DNA from 3 places in the Kitasatospora sp. Xyl93 genome. Region 3 is predicted to be linked to each of the others. Evidence: riboswitches for the same ligand, from Rfam matches in the RefSeq annotation. Region 3 holds a riboswitch; each other region holds the start of a gene.

Region 1 (5,913 bases), 2.3 Mb from region 3:
TGGGCCAGCATCGCCAGCCCGCCCAGCAGCCGGATCCGCTGCTGCTCCAGCGGCAGCGCCGGATAGCCGGTCTTGGTCACGTTGTAGCCGTCCACCACCAGGTGCACCTGGGGGATCGCCAGCAACTGGTCCAGCAGCGCCGGATCGTCCTCGGCCAGCCCGCGCCGGGCCACGTCGTGCGGCGAGGCCGCCCCCGGCACCACGGCCTCCACCAGGTCCGCCGGGCGGATCTGGGAGACCGGCAGCGCCAGCTCCCGCTGGAGCCCCTGCGCGGACTGCAGCACGGTGTCCAGCAGCAGCCGCAGCCGCATGTCCTCGACGCTGCGCCCCTCGCGGGCCGACCGGCGGCCCTGCTCGGCCGCGTTCTCCAGCTCGGAGACCCGGTGCCGCAGCCGGCGCGCCTCGGTCTCGGCCGCCCCGCGCTCGGCCGCGGACTGCGCCCGCAGGGCCTCCAGCTCGCCGGCCACCCGACGGGTCTCGGCCTGCGCCCGGCGGGTGTCGCTCTCCAGCGACCGCACCCTCTTGCGCAGCGACTCGGCCTCCTTGCGGACGCCGTCGGACTCGGCCCGCTGCCGGTCCAGGTCCGCCCGCGCGGCGGCCCGCACCTCGGCCAGCTCGGCCTGCAGCTTCTCCACCAGCCGGGCCGCCTCCGCGGCCGCGTCCTCGGCACCGGCCCGCTCGGCCTCCTCGCCGGCCTCGGCCACCAGCCGGCTCCAGCCCGCCGAACGCACCAGGTAGGCTGCGGCCGCGACGTCCATCGGATCGGCGGCACTCGGGACGCTGCCCGACTCCAGCGCCTTCACCAGGTCCGGCTGCCCCAGGCGCAGCCGCTCCGCTATCCGCAACCGGAAGGCCGGCTCCGCCTCCAGCGCCGCCGCCAGCGCGGTGGCCGCGTACTTGGCCCGTCGCGCCGGGGTGAACTTGACGTACTGACGCAGGCTCTGCGGGAGTTCGGCCGCCGGCAGCCCGCCGAGCGCGTCCGAGGCGAGCCCGACCACGCGTCGGCGCACGCCCTCGGGCAGCGGCCGGTCGAGCCGCTCGACGGCGTGCTCCGCCGCGGGCCCGGAGGAGTCGTTCGCCGCCACGGCCGCCTCGGCCGGGGCCTCGGCCGCAGCGGGCGGAAGCCCCTGGGCTTCCCCGGGCTCCTTCGCTGCGTCCACCACGTCCTCGGCTCCGATCCTGGTCCAGCGGGGCACGGCCGCGGCCGCCCCCTGTCGTCACGCGCCGTGCGTCTTGTTCTGTATTGTCCCGTGCGGCGCGGACGGGTGCGCCGTGCACCCGCCCGCCGCGGCGACGGGGATCAGCCCTGCTCGGCGGGGGCCTGCGCCCCCTCGGCGCCCGGACGGGCCACCAGCTCGACCTGGTCCACCGCGTTGCACCAGCGGCAGCGCACCGACTCGACGGTCTCGCTCAGCACCTCGGTCTCCTCGACCTTGGACTCGCCGGCCAGGTCGAAGTGCAGGAACTCGGTCACCCGCGCGGTGCGGGTCACGTCGAAGCGGGTGAGGTTGCCGCACAGGGTGCAGCGCCAGCGCGTCTCGGCGGTCAGGGCGGGGACGGTCATCGGGGGTCCTCTCGGGTGGTCCCTGCGTGGGCTAGGCGCTCCCCCCGGAGCCCCGGCATCGGCGGCGGGAGGCGGGAATGCCCGCCCCAAGCCTATTGCCTGGGGCAACCATCGCGACCACCGGTCGCCCGAACACCGGGCTGGTCCACCTGCCGTAAACCGCCGTGTCACCCGCGCCGCCCGGAGGGATGCTTGGCCGCATGGCGCTCGCGGTCCCGGACCCCACCGCGGCCCGGGGCGGCCGCCCGGCGGCGACGGTCCCGGTGGTCAGCTACGCCCTGATCGCGCTCAACACCCTGGTCTTCCTGCTCGGCCCGGCCGCGGGCCTCAACCCGCTGTACGGCACCGGCCAGGCCCGGGTCTGCGCCGAGCAGCGGTACGAGCAGCGCTGGGGCGCGATCCCGGCCGAGGTGCTGGCCGGACGGCCGCTGACCGCCGGACAGCTGGCCGAGGCCCCCGACCCGGTGCCCGGCTGCCCGGCCGCGCCGACCCCGGGCAAGCACCCGGCCCTGTCAGTCCTCAGCGGGCTCTTCCTGCACGCCGGCTGGCTGCACCTGCTGGGGAACCTGCTCTTCCTCCAGGTCTTCGGCCCCACCGTCGAACGGCGGCTGGGCCGGGCCCGGTACGCCGTCTTCTACCTGGCCGCCGGCAGCCTGACCACGTACGGCTTCGCGCTCGCCGAGGCGCACTCGCCGAACTCCACCCGGGTGCTCATCGGGGCCTCCGGGGCGATCGCCGCCGCCCTCGGCGCCTACCTGCGCCTCCACCCCCGGGCCCGGGTGACCACCCTCGTCCCGCTGCTGCTCTTCCTGCCGTTGCGCTTCCCGGCCTGGCTGGTGCTCGGCCTCTGGTTCGCCCTGCAGTGGTGGTCGGTGCACTCGGCCGGGCCCGGGGTGGCGTACCTGGTCCACGTGATCGGCTTCTCCGCCGGGTTCCTCTACGCCTGCACCGTGGTCCGCCACCCCCCGCGACGACCCGGCGGACGCCCGATACGCTGGCGGCACCTCACAAAGGAGCCCGAACTGTGATCACCGCCATCGTCCTGATCAAGACCAGTGTCGACCGCATCCCGGAGATCGCCGAGTCCATCGCCGCCATCGACGGCGTGAGCGAGGTCTACTCGGTGACCGGGGGCTACAACCTGGTGGCGATGGTGCGGGTGCGCCGGCACGACGACCTGGCCGAGGTCATCCCGGGCCGGCTGAACAAGGTCCCGGGTGTCGCCCACACCGAGACCCAGATCGCCTTCCGCACCTACTCCCAGCACGACCTGGAGGCCGCCTTCGCCCTCGGCCTGGACGAGTAGCGCTCAGCCCTCGCGCTGAGTGTCCGCGACGCAGCGGCCGCCCTCGTTGCGGTAGTTCCAGGCCGCGCCGTCCGTGACCAGTTCCCGGACGGCGGTGAGGAAGCGGTCGACGTGCTCGTCCGGCGTCCCGGCGCCGAAGCTCACCCGGATCGCGTTCAGGCTGCGCTCGCCCGGCAGCGAGGGATCGGGCGCCCCGCACTCGGACGGGGCCACGTCCTCGTCCCCGAGCAGCGTGCGCACCAGCGGGTGGGCGCAGAACAGGCCGTCGCGCACCCCGATGCCGTACTCGGCGGACAGCGCGGCCGAGAAGTGCGAGCTGTTCCAGCCCCGGACGACGAAGGACAGCACGCCGACCCGCGCCGAGCCCTCCCCGAACAGGTTGAGCACCTTGACCTGCGGGATCGCGGCGAGGCCGGCGGTCAGGCGGGTGATCAGCTGCTGCTCGCGGGCCTCCAGCGCGTCGAAGCCGGCCTCGGTCAGCGCCCGGCAGGCCGAGGCGATCGCGTAGGCGCCGATGACGTTCGGCGAGCCGGCCTCGTGCCGCGCGGGCCCGGTGTGCCACTGCACGGCCACCGAGCCGTCGGCCTCCCGGGCCACCGTCCGGGTCGCCCCGCCGCCGGCCAGGTACGGCTCGGCCCCGTCCAGCCAGTCCGCCCGGCCGGCCAGCACCCCGGCGCCGAACGGCGCGTAGATCTTGTGGCCGGAGAAGGCGACCCAGTCGACGTCCAGCTCGCGCACCGAGACCCGGTGGTGCGGCGCCAGCTGGGCGGCGTCCAGCACCACCCGGGCGCCGTGCCGGTGCGCGGTCTCCGTCAGCTCGGCGACCGGCCACAGCTCGCCGGTGACGTTGGAGGCGCCGGTGACGCAGAGCAGCTTGGGGCCCTCGGGCGCCCCGGCGAGCGCGGCGTCCAGCGCGGCCACCGCCTCGGCCCGCGAGCGCGGCGCCCGCAGGTAGCTGACGTCCAGTCCGGCGTGCGCCCAGGGCAGCAGCGAGGCGTGGTGCTCGGTCTCGAAGGCGAACACCCGGGTGCCGGCCGGGACGGCGGCGGCCAGCAGGTTGAGCGAGTCGGTGGTGGCCCGGGTGAAGACCACCTGGTCGCCCTCGCGCAGGTCGAGGAACTCGCCGACAGTGCGGCGGCTCTGCTCGAACAGGTCGGTGGACAGCTGGGAGAGGTACCCGGCCCCGCGATGGACGCTGCCGTAGTACGGCGCGTAGGCGGCGACGTCGTCCCACACCCGCTGGAGCGCCGGCGAGCTGGCCGCGTAGTCGAGCGCCGCGTAGCCGACCTTCTCACCGCCGGCGAGCGGGACCTGGACGTCGGCGCCGAGGACCGGGAGCGGGGAGAGGACTTCGGTGACGAGGGACATGGGGATGCACTCCTTCGGGGGTAAGGGACCCCGGGAGTGCCAGTCGTCGGGTGTCCGCGCTTGTCGCACGGACGATCTGCCGTGGCGACCCGGTCCTCACCCAGGGCACCCCGCCACGGACGGAGGGTTGCCGGACAGCAAGCTGGGGCTTGGCGCTGTCACTCATGACCTGGCGAAGACTCTAGGCCGCGTCCAGCGGGCGGTCAAACGGGCATCCAGCATGCGGACAGCACCGGAGCCCGGGCCGGCGTACCCGGCCCGGGCTCCCCAACTGCCGTCTCAGATCCGGCTGGTGGCCTCCGACCAGCGCCGCAGCAGGTCCTGCGCGGCGCCCGAGTCGATCGCCTTCGCGGCCCGCTCCATGCCGGCCGCCAGCTGCTCGCCCAGCGGCGCGTCGCCGAGGTCCAGCGCGACCAGCGCGGCCGCCGTGTTCAGCAGGACGGCGTCCCGCACCGGCCCGTGCTCCCCCGCCAGCAGCCGCCGCGCGACCTCGGCGTTGTACGAGGCGTCCGCCCCGCGCAGCGCCTCGATGCCGACCAGCTCGATGCCGACGTCCCGCGGGTCGAAGGTGGTCTCGGTGACCACCCCGTCGCGCACCAGCCACACCTGCGAGGTGGTGGTGATGGTCAGCTCGTCCAGCCCGTCGTCGCCGCGGAAGACCAGCGCCGTCGCGCCCCGCCGGGCCAGCACCCCGGCGATCAGCCCGGCCAGCCGGGTGTCGAAGCAGCCGATGGCGTGCGCGGTGACCTTGGCCGGGTTGGTCAGCGGACCGAGGATGTTGAAGGCGGTCGGCACCCCGAGGTCGCGCCGGGCGGTGGCGGCGTGCCGCATCGAGGGGTGGAACTTCGCCGCGAAGCAGAAGGTGAGCCCGACCTCCTCGGCCACCTCGGCGACCCGCCGGGAGGAGAGGTCCAGCGCCACGCCGAGCTTCTCCAGCACGTCCGAGGAGCCGCTGGTCGAGGAGGCCGACCGGTTGCCGTGCTTGACCACCTTGGCGCCGGCGGCCGCCGCGACGATCGCCGACATGGTGGAGATGTTGACGGTCTTCGCCCGGTCCCCGCCGGTGCCGACGATGTCCACGGCCGGGCCGGGGATGTCCAGCGGCTCGGCGTGCTCGTACATCGCGTCGACCAGGCCGGCGATCTCCTCGACCGACTCGCCCTTGGCCCGCAGCGCGACCATGAACCCGGCCACCTGGACGGGGGACGCCTCGCCGCTCATGATCCGGTCCATCGCCCACGCGGTGGACGAGCGGTCGAGGTCCTCCCCCTGCAGCAGCGCCGACAGGATGTCCGGCCAGGTGCGGACCACCTGCGCGGGGTCGCTACCGCCGTTCGCAGGGTTCACGTTCACCATGGCTGACTCCAGCTGTTGTCGGTTCCCCGCTCCGGGGGGACGTCCGTACGGATGGAGCCAGCCTATCGAGCGAAGCGGTCGCTTCTAACCCCGTCTTTTCTAGTTGCCGGGCGGACTTCAGCGGACGGCCGGAGTCCGCTTCGCCACCCTCGCCCGCAGCAGGACGGCGGCCGCCTCGGCCAGCGCCACCGGGTCCACCGGGTGGGAGATGGCGGCGTCCGCCCGGCTCCAGGCGGCGAGCCAGGAGTCCTGCGGCCGGCCGATCAGCACCAGCACCGGCGGGCAGCCGTAGATCTCGTCCTTGAGCTGGCGCCCGAGG
Region 2 (5,913 bases), 3.6 Mb from region 3:
ACGCCCCGCCCGAGCCGCTCCACCGTCTGCTCCTCGACCTGGGCGAGGCCCTGCTCGGCGGTGGCCTGCCCGTCCACGACGTCGAGGAGGAACTCCGTGGGCTGGCACGGGCGTCGGGGGCTCCGGAGGCGCGGGTCGCCGCGCTGACCAACGGGCTGTTCGTCTCGCTCGGCCCGGACGGGGCCACCAGGTTCCAGCCGGTCGGCGGTGCGCTGCGGTTCGAGCAGACGGCCGACGTCCTCCACCTGGTGCACCGGCTGCGGGCGGGCGAGCTCGACGGGCCCCGGGCGCTCGCCGAGCTGGACCGGATCCGGCGGGCGCCGGCCCGCTGGCCCGCGTGGGTGGCGGACCTCGGGGCGCTGCCGGTCGGCGTGGGGGTCTGCCTCTTCCTCCAGCCGGTGGCGGCGAACGTCCTGGCGGCCGGGCTCGGCTCGCTGATCGTGGTGGGGCTGACCGTGCTCGCCCGGCGGTTCCCGTACCTGCGGCCGCTGCTGCCCGTCACGGCCGGGTTCCTGGTCGCCCTGCTGGTCCTGGGGCTCGCGCGGGCGTCGCTGCTGGACGGCCCGCTGCGGACCATCGTGGCCACCCTGGCGATCCTGCTGCCGGGCGGGCTGCTGGTCACCGGGCTGTCCGAGATCGCCGCGGGCGCGGCCAGCGCGGGCACCGCCCGGCTGGTGTCCGGCGCGGTCCAGCTGGCGCTGTTCCTCGCCGGGGTGGCCGCGGCCGCGACGGCGATCGGCATGCCGGCCACCGCGCTGGCCAACGTCCAGGTCGCCGAGCCCAGCTGGTGGGTCATCGCGCTGGGCCTGGCGATCGCGGTGGCCGGCGTGGTGGTCAACGTCCACACGCCGCCCTCGACCATCCCGTGGATCGTCGCCGTGATCGCGGTCAGCGCCACCGCCCAGGTGGCGGTGGGGTCGGCGCACGGCGCGGCGATCGGTGGCCTGGCCGGGGCGGTCGCCGCCGCGGTCGCGGCCACCCTGGTGCACTGGCTGCCGGGCGGGCCGCTCGGGCAGGTGCTCTACCTCCCGGCGTTCTGGATCGTGGTGCCGGGCTCCTTCGGCCTGTTGAACACCGCGCAGATCGAGGTCGGCAACGGCGCCCAGTCGGTCCTGGCGGCCGTCTCGGCGGTGTTCGGAGTGTCGATCGGCACGCTGATCGGCGCCGTGATCAGCCGGATCCCCCGTCCCTGCCGCGCCGGGCTGCTGTCCCGAGCCTGAGCCGTCCCGCCGGGACCGGGCCTCAGCCCTCCCGCCGGGACCGGGCCGGAGCCTCGACCCGGGAACCGGGCCCTGGGGCGCGCGGAGGTGCGCCCCAGGGCCCGGAGTTCTTCTCAGGGGTGGCGCAGGGCCTCGGTGAGGCGGTGGGCCGCCTCGACGACGGCCTGGGAGAGGGTGGCGCCGGGATGCCGGGTGAGGCGTTCGATCGGCCCGGACACCGAGACCGCGGCCACCACCCGGTTGGACTGGCCGCGCACGGGCGCGGAGACCGAGGCCACCCCGAGCTCGCGCTCGCCCACGGACTGGGCCCAGCCGCGCCGCCGTACGCCGCTCAGGGCCGTGGCGGTGAAGCGGGCGCCCTGCAGACCGCGGTGGAGGCGCTCGGGCTCCTCCCAGGCGAGCAGGATCTGGGCCGCGGAGCCGACCTTCATGGGGAGCGTGATGCCCACCGGCACGGTGTCGCGCAGGCCGGAGAGCCGCTCGGCGGCGGCCACGCAGATCCGCACCTCGCCCTGCCGGCGGTAGAGCTGGGCGCTCTCGCCGGTGACGTCCCGCAGGTGGGTGAGCACCGAGCCGGCCGCGGCCAGCAGCCGGTCCTCGCCGGCGGCCGCCGAGAGCTCGCCGAGCCGGGGGCCGAGCATGAACCGGCCCTGCATGTCCCGGCTGACCAGGCGGTGGTGTTCGAGCGCGACGGCCAGGCGGTGGGCGGTGGGCCGCGCCATGCCGGTGGCGGCGACCAGGCCGCCCAGCGTGACGGGGCCGGCCTCCAGGATGCCGAGGATCGAGGTGACCTTGTCGAGCACGCCGACGCCGCTCGTGTTCTCCATGGGTGGGGTACTCCAGTCTCAGGGCCCGGGAGCAGCGGGTCGGCGCTGCTCACCGGTGGCTCCGGGTGGGGAGCCGGGGGGTGGTCAGCGAGGACGGGCCGGGGAAGTCGGCCGATTGCCTGCGCCGGGCACGAGACGGGTACGCGAAAGGGCCGGGGCGGGAAGCGCCCGGGCGAAGGACAGCACAGAGAGCACCGTGTCTCCTCATCTTTCCCGCGCCACAGTGGCGACAGGCCGGAGTTGGCACTGACCCCGGACGGCACGGCGCGTACTTCGGACGCCGGGTCGAACGGGGAGTTGCCGGGGCTTCGTAGGGCCGGTCCCTCCACCCCTCTGGATGATTCGCCAGGAACGATACAAGACTCCCCGGGGCGCTCGGCAAGCCCCCCGCCCACACGTGCGTCCGCCTGCCGGGCGACGGGCGTCCGGCAGGCGGCGGATCGGGCGGGCGAGGGGGGCGGGCGGACCGGGCGGAGGAGTGCGCTGCCGGTCAGGCTGGCCTGTCCACCCGTCCGACGCACAGCGCCCAGATGACCAGGGCGTCGACCGCGATCAGGACGATGGCCCAGACGGGGTAGTAGGGCAGCCAGAGGAAGTTGGCGAGCATGCCCAGCCCGGCGACGACGACGCCGACGACGCGGGCCCAGACGGCGCCGCTGAAGACCGCCACACCGGCCACCACCACGACGACGCCGAGGATGAGGTGGATCCATCCCCACCCCTCGGTGTTCATCGAGTACACGTAGCTGCGGGTGACGATCAGCAGACCGTCCTTGCGGACGGCCGCGGCCCCCTGGAAGACCGCCATCATGCCGGCCGTGATCAGCATGACCCCCGCGAAGACGGTCCACCCGCTCGCGTGGGGGTACCGCTCGGGGCCCCTGGCGACGGGGCCGGCTCCGGTAGCACTACTGGCCATGACATGGGCTCCTTCGGTGGCAGCCGCCTCGCGGACACGGGGAGACGGGGGGAGGGCAGCCGGGCGGCGGTGCTCCGGGAGCGCGGGGACGTGCACCCGCGTCGGCGGAGCCCCGTATTCACGGTAAGACCGGACTCCCCATCCCGCCGCCGTGGGCCGCGTGCCCGGGTCCGCTTGACCTTGTCACGGTGGCAAGCCCTTCACTGTGGCCCAGGAGGTGGTCCTGATGACCAGGGCGGAAGAGGACACGGACACGGTGCGGGCGCTCCGGGGGCTGGCGCACGACGACCCGTCGGTGCGGCTGCGGGCGGCGCTGGCCGTCGGCACGAGCCCGCGGCCGGGGCTCGTCGGCGGGCTCGTCGAGCGGTGCGCGGTCGAACCCGAGTTCCTCGTACGGGAGATGCTCACCTGGGCGCTCACCCGGTACGAGGCGGCGGTGACCGTCCCGCTGCTGCTCGGCGAGGTCCGCTCGGAGCGCGCGCAGGCCCGGAGCCAGGCCCTGCACACGCTGTCCAAGATCGGGGACCGCCGGGCCTGGCCGGCGGTCACCCCGGCGCTGCTGGCCGACGCCGACGAGGAGGTGGCCCGCAGCGCCTGGCGGGCCGCCGTCGTGCTGGTGCCCGAGGGTGGCGAACGCGAGCTGGCCGTAGGCTTGGCGGCTCAGCTCGGACGCGGCGGACACGAGACACGGCTGAGCCTGAGCCGGGCGCTGATCGGGCTCGGGGAGGTGGTGCTGCCGGTGCTGGCCACCGCGGCGACGGACCGCGACCCCCGGGTGCGCGCCCACGCGCTCGCCACGGAACGGCTGTGGCACGACCCGGACGCCGGCTTCGAGTCGGCGATCGAGGAGGCGAAGCGCACGGTGGCCCTCGGCGGGGGCGGCCGGGAGGGACGGTAGGCAGTGTTGATCGGCGACGTCGCGCGGAGGTCCGGGGTCAGCGCCCGCATGCTCCGGCACTACGAATCGCTCGGACTGGTGCGGCCGACGGAGCGCACCGACTCGGGTTACCGCCGGTACTCGGACGAGGACATCCGGCGGATCTTCCACATCGAGAGCCTGCGGTCGCTGGGCCTGTCGCTGCGCGACGTCGGGCGGGCCCTCGACGATCCCGGCTTCGCGCCCGCGGAGCTCGTCGACGACCTGATCCGCCGGACCCGCGAGCGCATCGCGGCGGAGACGGAGCTGCTCACCCGGCTGCGCCGGATCGACGCCGCGGAACCCGCCGGCTGGGAGGAGGCCCTCCGGGTCGTCGCGCTGCTCCAGGGCCTGGAGTCGAAGAGCCCGGGGGCCCGCCAGCGCGCGGCCCTGTCCGTCGGCGAGGCCGTCCCGGTGCCGGCGGAGGCGCTGGTCGAGGCCGTCCTGGGCGAGTCGGACCCGCACGTCGCCGGTGCCCTCCGCTGGGCGCTGGCGCAGGCCGGCGAGGACGGCGCGGCCCTGCTCGCGGAGGGCCTGCGGGCACCCGCGGCCGAGGTGCGCGAACGGGCCGTCCGCTGCCTCGCCGAGCTGCCGGACGGTACGGCGACCGCGCTGCTGCGGGACGCCCTCGGCAGCCCCGACGCCGTGGTCCGCGGGTACGCGGCCCTGGCGCTCGGGGCCCGGGGCGTGGCGGAGGCCGTGCCGACGCTCATCGGCATGGTCGTCGAGGCAGTGAACGACGCCGACGCGGCCGACGCGCTGGGCGCGCTGGCGGGCGACCCGGCGCTGGCGGAGCGGATCGCCACCGGTCTGGTCGACCGCCTCGCCCACGACGCCGTCGGACCGGACGCCCGCCGGCGGCTGACCCAGGCGCTCGCGGAGGTCCCGGGGAGCACGACGTCCCGCGCCCTGGAGGAGCTGTCGCGGGACGAGGACCGTGCGGTCTCGCTCACCGCGACGTACATTCTCAAGCTGCGCGACGACACGCGGTAGTCCGTACCGCGGCCGGGGTGGGTTCCAGAGGGGCGGGTTCGATCGTGGTGGGGGTGGCGTGACAGGGGCCGGGCGGTTCCGTCGGCAGCGGCGGTTGTTCCTCTCGGTGGCGATCGACACGTTCGGCTCCGGCGTCTTCCTGCCGCTGTCGCTGCTGTACTTCGTCACCGTCCAGCACTTCCCGGCGGCCGCCGCGGGCACGGCCGTGACGGTCGGCTCGCTCGCGTCCTTCGCCGTCGTGCCGCTCTGCGGACGGCTCGTCCAGGCCCTCGGGCCCAAGTCCTGCCTGCTCGTCAGCAACGTCCTGACCGCGCTCGGGTACGGCCTGTTCTTCGCGGCGGACGAGCTGCCCGCCGTGGCGGCCGTCACCTTCCTGGTGACCGCCGCCGACCGGCTCTACGGCGCCGCCTGGCCGACGCTGGTCGCGCGGTTCGCGAAGCCGGCCGAGCTCACCGAGTGGTTCTCCGCGGTCACCGTGCTCAAGACCACCTCGCTGGGGGTCGGCACGCTGGGGGCGACCGCCCTGATGGCGCTCGCCGGCGGGCACGGCCTGCAGGCCGCGCTCGCCCTGAACAGCGCCAGCTCCCTGCTCGCCGCCGTCCTCCTGCTGGGGGTCGCCGTGCCGGCCGCCGAGCGGCCCGGGCCCAGGGCGGCGAGGTCCAACGCCCGGGCGGCACTCGCGGACCGGCCCTTCCTGTCGCTGGTGGCATCCCAGACACTGCTGTCGGCGGCCTGGCTGATCCCGACGGTCGCCTTCCCCGTCTACCTGGTCGAGACGCTCCACCAGGCCGCCTACTGGCCGACCGTCGTGGTCGCCGTCCGCTACGCCACCGCCACCACCCTGCAGATGCGGATCAGCCGACGGCTGTCCGGCTGGACCAGGTCACGGGTGCTGGGCCTGTCGATCGGCGCGGCGGCCTGCGCCATCGCCCTGACCGCGACCGTCTCCAGCGCCCCGCACGCCCTCCAGGGGCCGCTCGCCGTCCTCGTGGCCGTGGTGCTGGCGCTGGCCGAGCTGGCCTCGAAGCCGACCGCGGC
Region 3 (5,913 bases):
CGTCGGGGCGGTGGGCACGCTCGCGCAGGAAGTCGGCGTCGGCGCCGAGGGCGTGGACGCCCAGGTGGGTGGTGCGGCCGTCGAGGGTGACGGTGAGCGCGTCGTGGTCGACGGTCGCCCCGAGGATGTCCTCGCAGCAGGCGGCGAAGGCGCGGGCCCAGCGTTCGGTGAGGAAGCCGGCCCGGTCGGCGCCCAGGATGCCGGTGAGGACGGCCCGGGCGACGTCGTCGGGCAGCAGCCGGAAGTACTCGGGCGGGGCCCACGGGGTGTGCGAGAAGTGGCCGATCCGCAGGTCGGGGCGGATTCCGCGGAGCAGGGCCGGGGCCAGCGAGAGGTGGTAGTCCTGGACGAGGACCGCGGCCTCCGGCGCGGCTTCGGCGGCCAGCGCCTCGGCGAACGCGCCGTTGTAGGCCTGGTAGGCGGCCCATTCGGTGCGGAAGTCGGCGTCGAAGGCGGGGGCGGTCGGGGTCGCGTAGAGCAGGTGGTGGACGAACCAGAGGGTGGAGTTGGCGACGCCGTTGTAGGCGCGGGCGAAGGTCTGCGGGTCGATGTCCAGCATCCGTACGGCCTGGCCGCCGACCTCGTGGCCGGCCAGGTCGAGGCGGCCGCGGGGTGCCTCGGCGGCGGCTCTGCGGTCGGGGTCGCCGAGGGCGGCGCAGACCCAGACGGCGTTCGGGTCCTCGATGGCGGACAGCCCGGAGACCAGGCCGCCGCCGCCGCGGCGCAGGGTCAGTGTGCCGTCGTCGGAGGTGCTGAAGGACACCGGTCCCCGGTTGGATGCCACCAGGACGGAGGCGGTGCCGGTCGCGCTCGAACGGTTGGTCGTGAGATCGCCCATGGTTGGCATGTTGCCGGGGGCCCGGCGTGGCAAACCCGTCAGTGGCGGGTCGCGTATTCGGGGACGGTGTGCATCGGGGGGCGTTCCAGGGCGGTCACCGGGTGGGTGTGGGCGGTGAACGCGCGGGTCTCCGGGTGGCGGGTGAACTGGGTGAGGTGGGGGTGGACGAGGTCGGCGGAGGCCTTGAGGCGGTGGGTGCGGTCGAGGCGCTCCAGGGCGGTCCGGTAGATGGTGGCGGCCATCCGGCCGAGGGCCTGGCCGTCCTGGTGGCGGTGGTGCCGGACGCCGACGTCCACCTGGGCCAGGGCGTCCAGTCCGGCCAGATCCAGGGCGTCGACCAGCAGGCCGAGTTCGACGCCGTACCCGGTGGGGAAGGGCAGCCGTTCGAGCAGTGAGCGGCGGGCCGCGTACTCGCCGCCGAGGGGCTGGACGAACCCGGCGAGCTCCGGCCAGTGGAGGTTGAGCAGGGGGCGGGCGACGAGTTCGGTGACCCGGCCGCCGCCGGCGGGCAGCACGGCGCCCTCCGACTCCAGCGGGCGGTCGTACATGGCCTTGACCAGCTGGATCGACTCGTCGGTCAGCAGCGGGCCGACGATGCCGGAGACGAAGGCCGGGTCGAACTCGCGCAGGTCGGCGTCGACGAAGCAGACGATGTCGCCGTGGGTGACCAGCAGCGAGCGCCAGAGCACCTCGCCCTTGCCGGGGACGGCGGGCAGGCGGGGGAGGATCAGGTCGCGGTGTTCCACCCGTGCGCCGGCCTCGGCGGCGACGGCGGCGGTGGCGTCGGTGGAGCCGGAGTCCACGACGACGAGTTCGTCGACGAGCGGGAGGCGCTCCATCAGCTCGCGGCGGACGGTGCGGACGATGTCGCCGACGGTGGCCTCCTCGTCCAGGGCGGGGAGGACCACGCTGACGGTGCGGCCGGTGCGCCGCTTGGCGTCGAGGAGGGTGTGGACCGGCCGGTCGGCCGCGCTCCAGGAGCGGCGGCGCAGCCAGGACGCCGCCTGCGGCAGGAGCTCGGGGGTCGGTTCGGCGGGCACTGGGGTCTCCTCGGCGGGTCGGTGGGACATGTCATCTCGCTTGGCGGACGGTCCCGTTCAGGATTGACGCCTTCGGATACAGTCTTCGTACAGCGGTCGGACCTTTGCACACCGGGGTCGCCGCTGAGTACCACCACAATTTCACAAGCTCATCCAGAGGGACTGAGGGAACGGCCCGTTGACGTCCCGGCAACCTTCTCGCGCGGCTGTCGACGACAGGCCCCGGCGGGACAGGTGCCAATTCCGGCCCGTGTCGCGACCGCGCCACGGGGAAGATGAGGAGAGAGGCCTCGCCGTCATGGCTATCGACACCGCCGCACCCGTTTCCGTCGACCTCGGCCCCGCCGCCGCGCTGTCCTGTCGCGAGTGCGGCACCCGCTTCCCGCTCGGCCCCAGCTTCGCGTGCCTGGAGTGCTTCGGCCCGCTGGAGATCGCCTACGAGTTCGGCAGCGAGGGCGCCGAGGAGCTGCGCAAGCGGATCGAGGCCGGTCCGGCCTCCATCTGGCGTTACGCGCCGCTGCTGCCGGTTCCGGCCGACGTGGCGTCCAAGCCCAACCTGAACCCGGGGTGGACCCCGCTGGTGAAGGCGGACAACCTGGGCCGGGAGCTCGGTTTCACCGCCCAGCTGCACGTCAAGGACGACTCCGGGAACCCGACCCACTCGTTCAAGGACCGGGTGGTCGCCTGCGCGATCGAGGCGGCCCGGGCGTTCGGGTACACCACGCTGTCCTGCTCCTCCACCGGCAACCTGGCCGGTGCGGTGGGGGCGGCGGCGGCCCGGGCCGGGTTCCGGTCCTGCGTGTTCATCCCGCACGACCTGGAGCAGGGCAAGGTCGTCATGGCCGGGGTGTACGGCGGCGAGCTGGTCGGCATCGAGGGCAACTACGACGACGTGAACCGCTTCTGCTCGGAGCTGATCGGCGACGCGGCCGGCGAGGGCTGGGGCTTCGTCAACGTGAACCTGCGGCCGTACTACGGCGAGGGCTCCAAGACGCTGGCGTACGAGATCTGCGAGCAGCTCGGCTGGCGGCTGCCGGAGCAGATCGTGGTCCCGATCGCCTCGGGCTCGCAGCTGACGAAGATCGACAAGGGGCTCCAGGAGCTGATCAGGCTCGGCCTGGTCGAGGACCGGCCGTACAAGGTCTTCGGCGCCCAGGCCGAGGGCTGCTCGCCGGTGTCGGCCGCGTTCAAGGCCGGCCGGGACGTGATCAAGCCGGTCAAGCCGGACACCATCGCCAAGTCGCTGGCGATCGGCAACCCGGCCGACGGCCCGTACGTGCTGGACATCGCCCGCCGCACCGGCGGCGCGGTCGAGGACGTCACGGACGCCGAGGTCGTGGCGGCGATCCGGCTGCTGGCGCGGACCGAGGGGATCTTCGCCGAGACCGCGGGCGGGGTGACCGTCGGCGTGCTGAAGAAGCTGGTCGAGACCGGACAGCTGGATCCGGCCAAGGAGACCGTCGCGATCAACACCGGCGACGGCCTGAAGACCCTGGACGCCGTCTCCGACGCCGGGATGACCGCCGTCATCCGCCCGACGCTGGACTCGTTCCGCGCCGCCGGCCTCGCGTCCGCCTGAACCACCCGCCCCCCGCAAGGAGAGTCATGAGCGCCAACGTCCGCATCCCCACCATCCTGCGCACCTACACCGGCGGCGCCGCCGAGGTGACCGCCGAGGGCGCCACCCTGGCCGAGGTCATCGCCGACCTGGAGAAGAACCACGCCGGCATCTCGGCCCGCATCCTGGACGACACCGGCAAGCTGCGCCGCTTCGTGAACGTCTACGTGAACGACGACGACGTGCGCTTCGCCGAGGGTCTGGCGACCGCGATCGGGGACGGCGCCGGAATCTCGATCATCCCGGCGGTGGCCGGCGGCTGCTGAGCCGTTCGCGAGAACCCGCGGTCGCCCGCGCGTACGGAATTCTCCGTATGCGCGGGCGACCGCTCGCATTCTTGCGGGAATATTTCCGGGTCGAGTCGGAGTAGAGTGTCGCTCGGCTGGGAACAAGGTTTCCCTTTCGGCCCCCGCAGTGCTCGGCCCGGGGGCGCCCGGCCCGCCGGACCGGCCCGTGAAACATGTCAGGCGGATGTCAGAATTCCCGCGGACATTTGAGTAATTCGTCCGCTATGTCCGGCGTGGAATGCCGAGATTATTCCGATTCGGCCCGTACTGTCCCCCGGCGCCTTGCCGGAATTACCGGCGGTTGACCCTGTTGCAGAGGGCGTCGGTCCGGATACATTCAGCGGCGGTCGACGCAATCACCCGCTCACCGGAAGCCGCCTGGCGTCCCGCGCGGAGGGTTGCGGCGTGCACGGCTGCGCCCAGGGGGGGTTCCCCGGGCCGGCCTTCAACCAACCCGGGCCCGCGACCTGCGGGCGCGTGAAGGGCCCAGCACAGCACTAGGGGAGTTCGGAATGGCTCAGGGCACCGTCAAGTGGTTCAACGCGGAGAAGGGCTACGGCTTCATCGCGGTCGACGGTGGTGCGGACGTCTTCGTCCACTACAGCGCGATCCAGATGGACGGCTACCGCACCCTCGAGGAGGGCCAGCGGGTCGAGTTCGAGATCTCCCAGGGACAGAAGGGCCCGCAGGCGGACATGGTCCGCGCCGCGGGCTGACGCCTTCCGACCCCAGGAGCTCGGCGCGGCCCTACGGCTGGTGACCACTCGCTTCTCGACGGGCCCGTACGACGCGTGTCGTACGGGCCCGTCGGCGTTCCCGGCGGGCTCCGGGGGCGGCCCCGGCGGCGGCTCGCGGATCGTCGATTGGGCTTGCACTCGACCACCCGGAGTGCTAATCATTGGCGTTAGCACTCACAGCGTGAGAGTGACAGCGGACCGGGTCGGTGAGGCCCCCGGGAGCGGTAGGGGAAAAGACCCCCGCACACCAGGGCCGTCCGTCGCGGGCACCCCTTGGTCCGAGCAGTCGACCGTGTCCCGGAGGACCACTTCTGATGGCCAAGATCATCGCCTTTGATGAGGAAGCTCGCCGCGGCCTTGAGCGTGGCATGAACCAGCTCGCCGACGCAGTGAAGGTCACGCTCGGCCCCAAGGGCCGCAACGTCGTGCTGGAGAAGAAGTGGGGCGCCCCCACGATCACCAACGACGGTGTCTCCATCGCCAAGGAGATCGAGCTCGAGGACCCGTACGAGAAGATCGGTGCGGAGCTCGTCAAGGAGGTCGCCAAGAAGACGGACGACGTCGCGGGTGACGGCACCACCACCGCCACCGTGCTCGCCCAGGCCCTGGTTCGCGAGGGTCTGCGCAACGTCGCCGCCGGCGCCAACCCGATGGCCCTGAAGCGCGGCATCGAGAAGGCCGTCGCGGCCGTCTCCGACCAGCTGCTGGCCCAGGCCAAGGACGTGGAGACCAAGGAGCAGATCGCCTCCACCGCCTCCATCTCCGCCGCCGACACCCAGATCGGCGAGCTGATCGCCGAGGCCATGGACAAGGTCGGCAAGGAAGGCGTCATCACCGTCGAGGAGAGCAACACCTTCGGTCTGGAGCTCGAGCTCACCGAGGGCATGCGCTTCGACAAGGGCTACATCTCCGCCTACTTCGCCACCGACCTGGAGCGCATGGAGGCGACGTTCGAGGACCCGTACATCCTCATCGCCAACTCCAAGATCGGCTCGGTCAAGGACCTGCTCCCGCTGCTGGAGAAGGTCATGCAGAGCGGCAAGCCGCTGGTCATCATCGCCGAGGACGTCGAGGGCGAGGCCCTGTCGACCCTGGTCGTGAACAAGATCCGTGGCACCTTCAAGTCCGTCGCCGTCAAGGCCCCGGGCTTCGGTGACCGCCGCAAGGCCATGCTCGGCGACATCGCCATCCTCACCGGTGGCACCGTGATCTCCGAGGAGGTCGGCCTCAAGCTGGAGAACGCCGGCATCGACCTGCTGGGCACCGCCCGCAAGGTGGTCATCACCAAGGACGAGACCACCATCGTCGACGGTGGCGGCGACAGCGAGCAGGTCGCGGGCCGCGTGAACCAGATCCGCGCCGAGATCGAGAACAGCGACTCGGACTACGACCG

The links. Region 3 has a riboswitch for S-adenosylmethionine ahead of thrC (threonine synthase). Riboswitches for the same ligand answer to the same signal wherever they lie in the genome.
Region 1: linked by a shared signal. The riboswitch ahead of ACZ5GH_RS09530 (aminotransferase class V-fold PLP-dependent enzyme) and the one ahead of thrC (threonine synthase) in region 3 are both predicted to bind S-adenosylmethionine.
Region 2: linked by a shared signal. The riboswitch ahead of ACZ5GH_RS03920 (IclR family transcriptional regulator) and the one ahead of thrC (threonine synthase) in region 3 are both predicted to bind S-adenosylmethionine.

Annotation. Positions count from the first base shown of each region.
Region 1 covers NZ_AP029185.1:2,217,902-2,223,814, forward strand. Annotated here, with positions in the region: gene ACZ5GH_RS09510 (NYN domain-containing protein) at 1-1,085, opposite strand, end outside; gene ACZ5GH_RS09515 (hypothetical protein) at 1,301-1,564, opposite strand; gene ACZ5GH_RS09520 (rhomboid family intramembrane serine protease) at 1,765-2,592, shown strand; gene ACZ5GH_RS09525 (Lrp/AsnC family transcriptional regulator) at 2,589-2,870, shown strand; gene ACZ5GH_RS09530 (aminotransferase class V-fold PLP-dependent enzyme) at 2,874-4,238, opposite strand; SAM riboswitch class IV at 4,290-4,408, opposite strand; gene trpD (anthranilate phosphoribosyltransferase) at 4,518-5,594, opposite strand; gene ACZ5GH_RS09540 (response regulator) at 5,712-5,913, opposite strand, start outside.
Region 2 covers NZ_AP029185.1:921,460-927,372, forward strand. Annotated here, with positions in the region: gene ACZ5GH_RS03915 (threonine/serine exporter family protein) at 1-1,220, shown strand, start outside; gene ACZ5GH_RS03920 (IclR family transcriptional regulator) at 1,334-2,047, opposite strand; SAM riboswitch class I at 2,249-2,391, opposite strand; gene ACZ5GH_RS03925 (DUF7144 family membrane protein) at 2,538-2,966, opposite strand; gene ACZ5GH_RS03930 (HEAT repeat domain-containing protein) at 3,193-3,864, shown strand; gene ACZ5GH_RS03935 (MerR family transcriptional regulator) at 3,868-4,875, shown strand; gene ACZ5GH_RS03940 (MFS transporter) at 4,982-5,913, shown strand, end outside.
Region 3 covers NZ_AP029185.1:4,530,739-4,536,651, forward strand. Annotated here, with positions in the region: gene ACZ5GH_RS20345 (alpha,alpha-trehalose-phosphate synthase (UDP-forming)) at 1-838, opposite strand, end outside; gene ACZ5GH_RS20350 (glucosyl-3-phosphoglycerate synthase) at 877-1,878, opposite strand; SAM riboswitch class I at 2,025-2,160, shown strand; gene thrC (threonine synthase) at 2,177-3,457, shown strand; gene ACZ5GH_RS20360 (MoaD/ThiS family protein) at 3,484-3,762, shown strand; gene ACZ5GH_RS20365 (cold-shock protein) at 4,296-4,499, shown strand; gene groL (chaperonin GroEL) at 4,835-5,913, shown strand, end outside.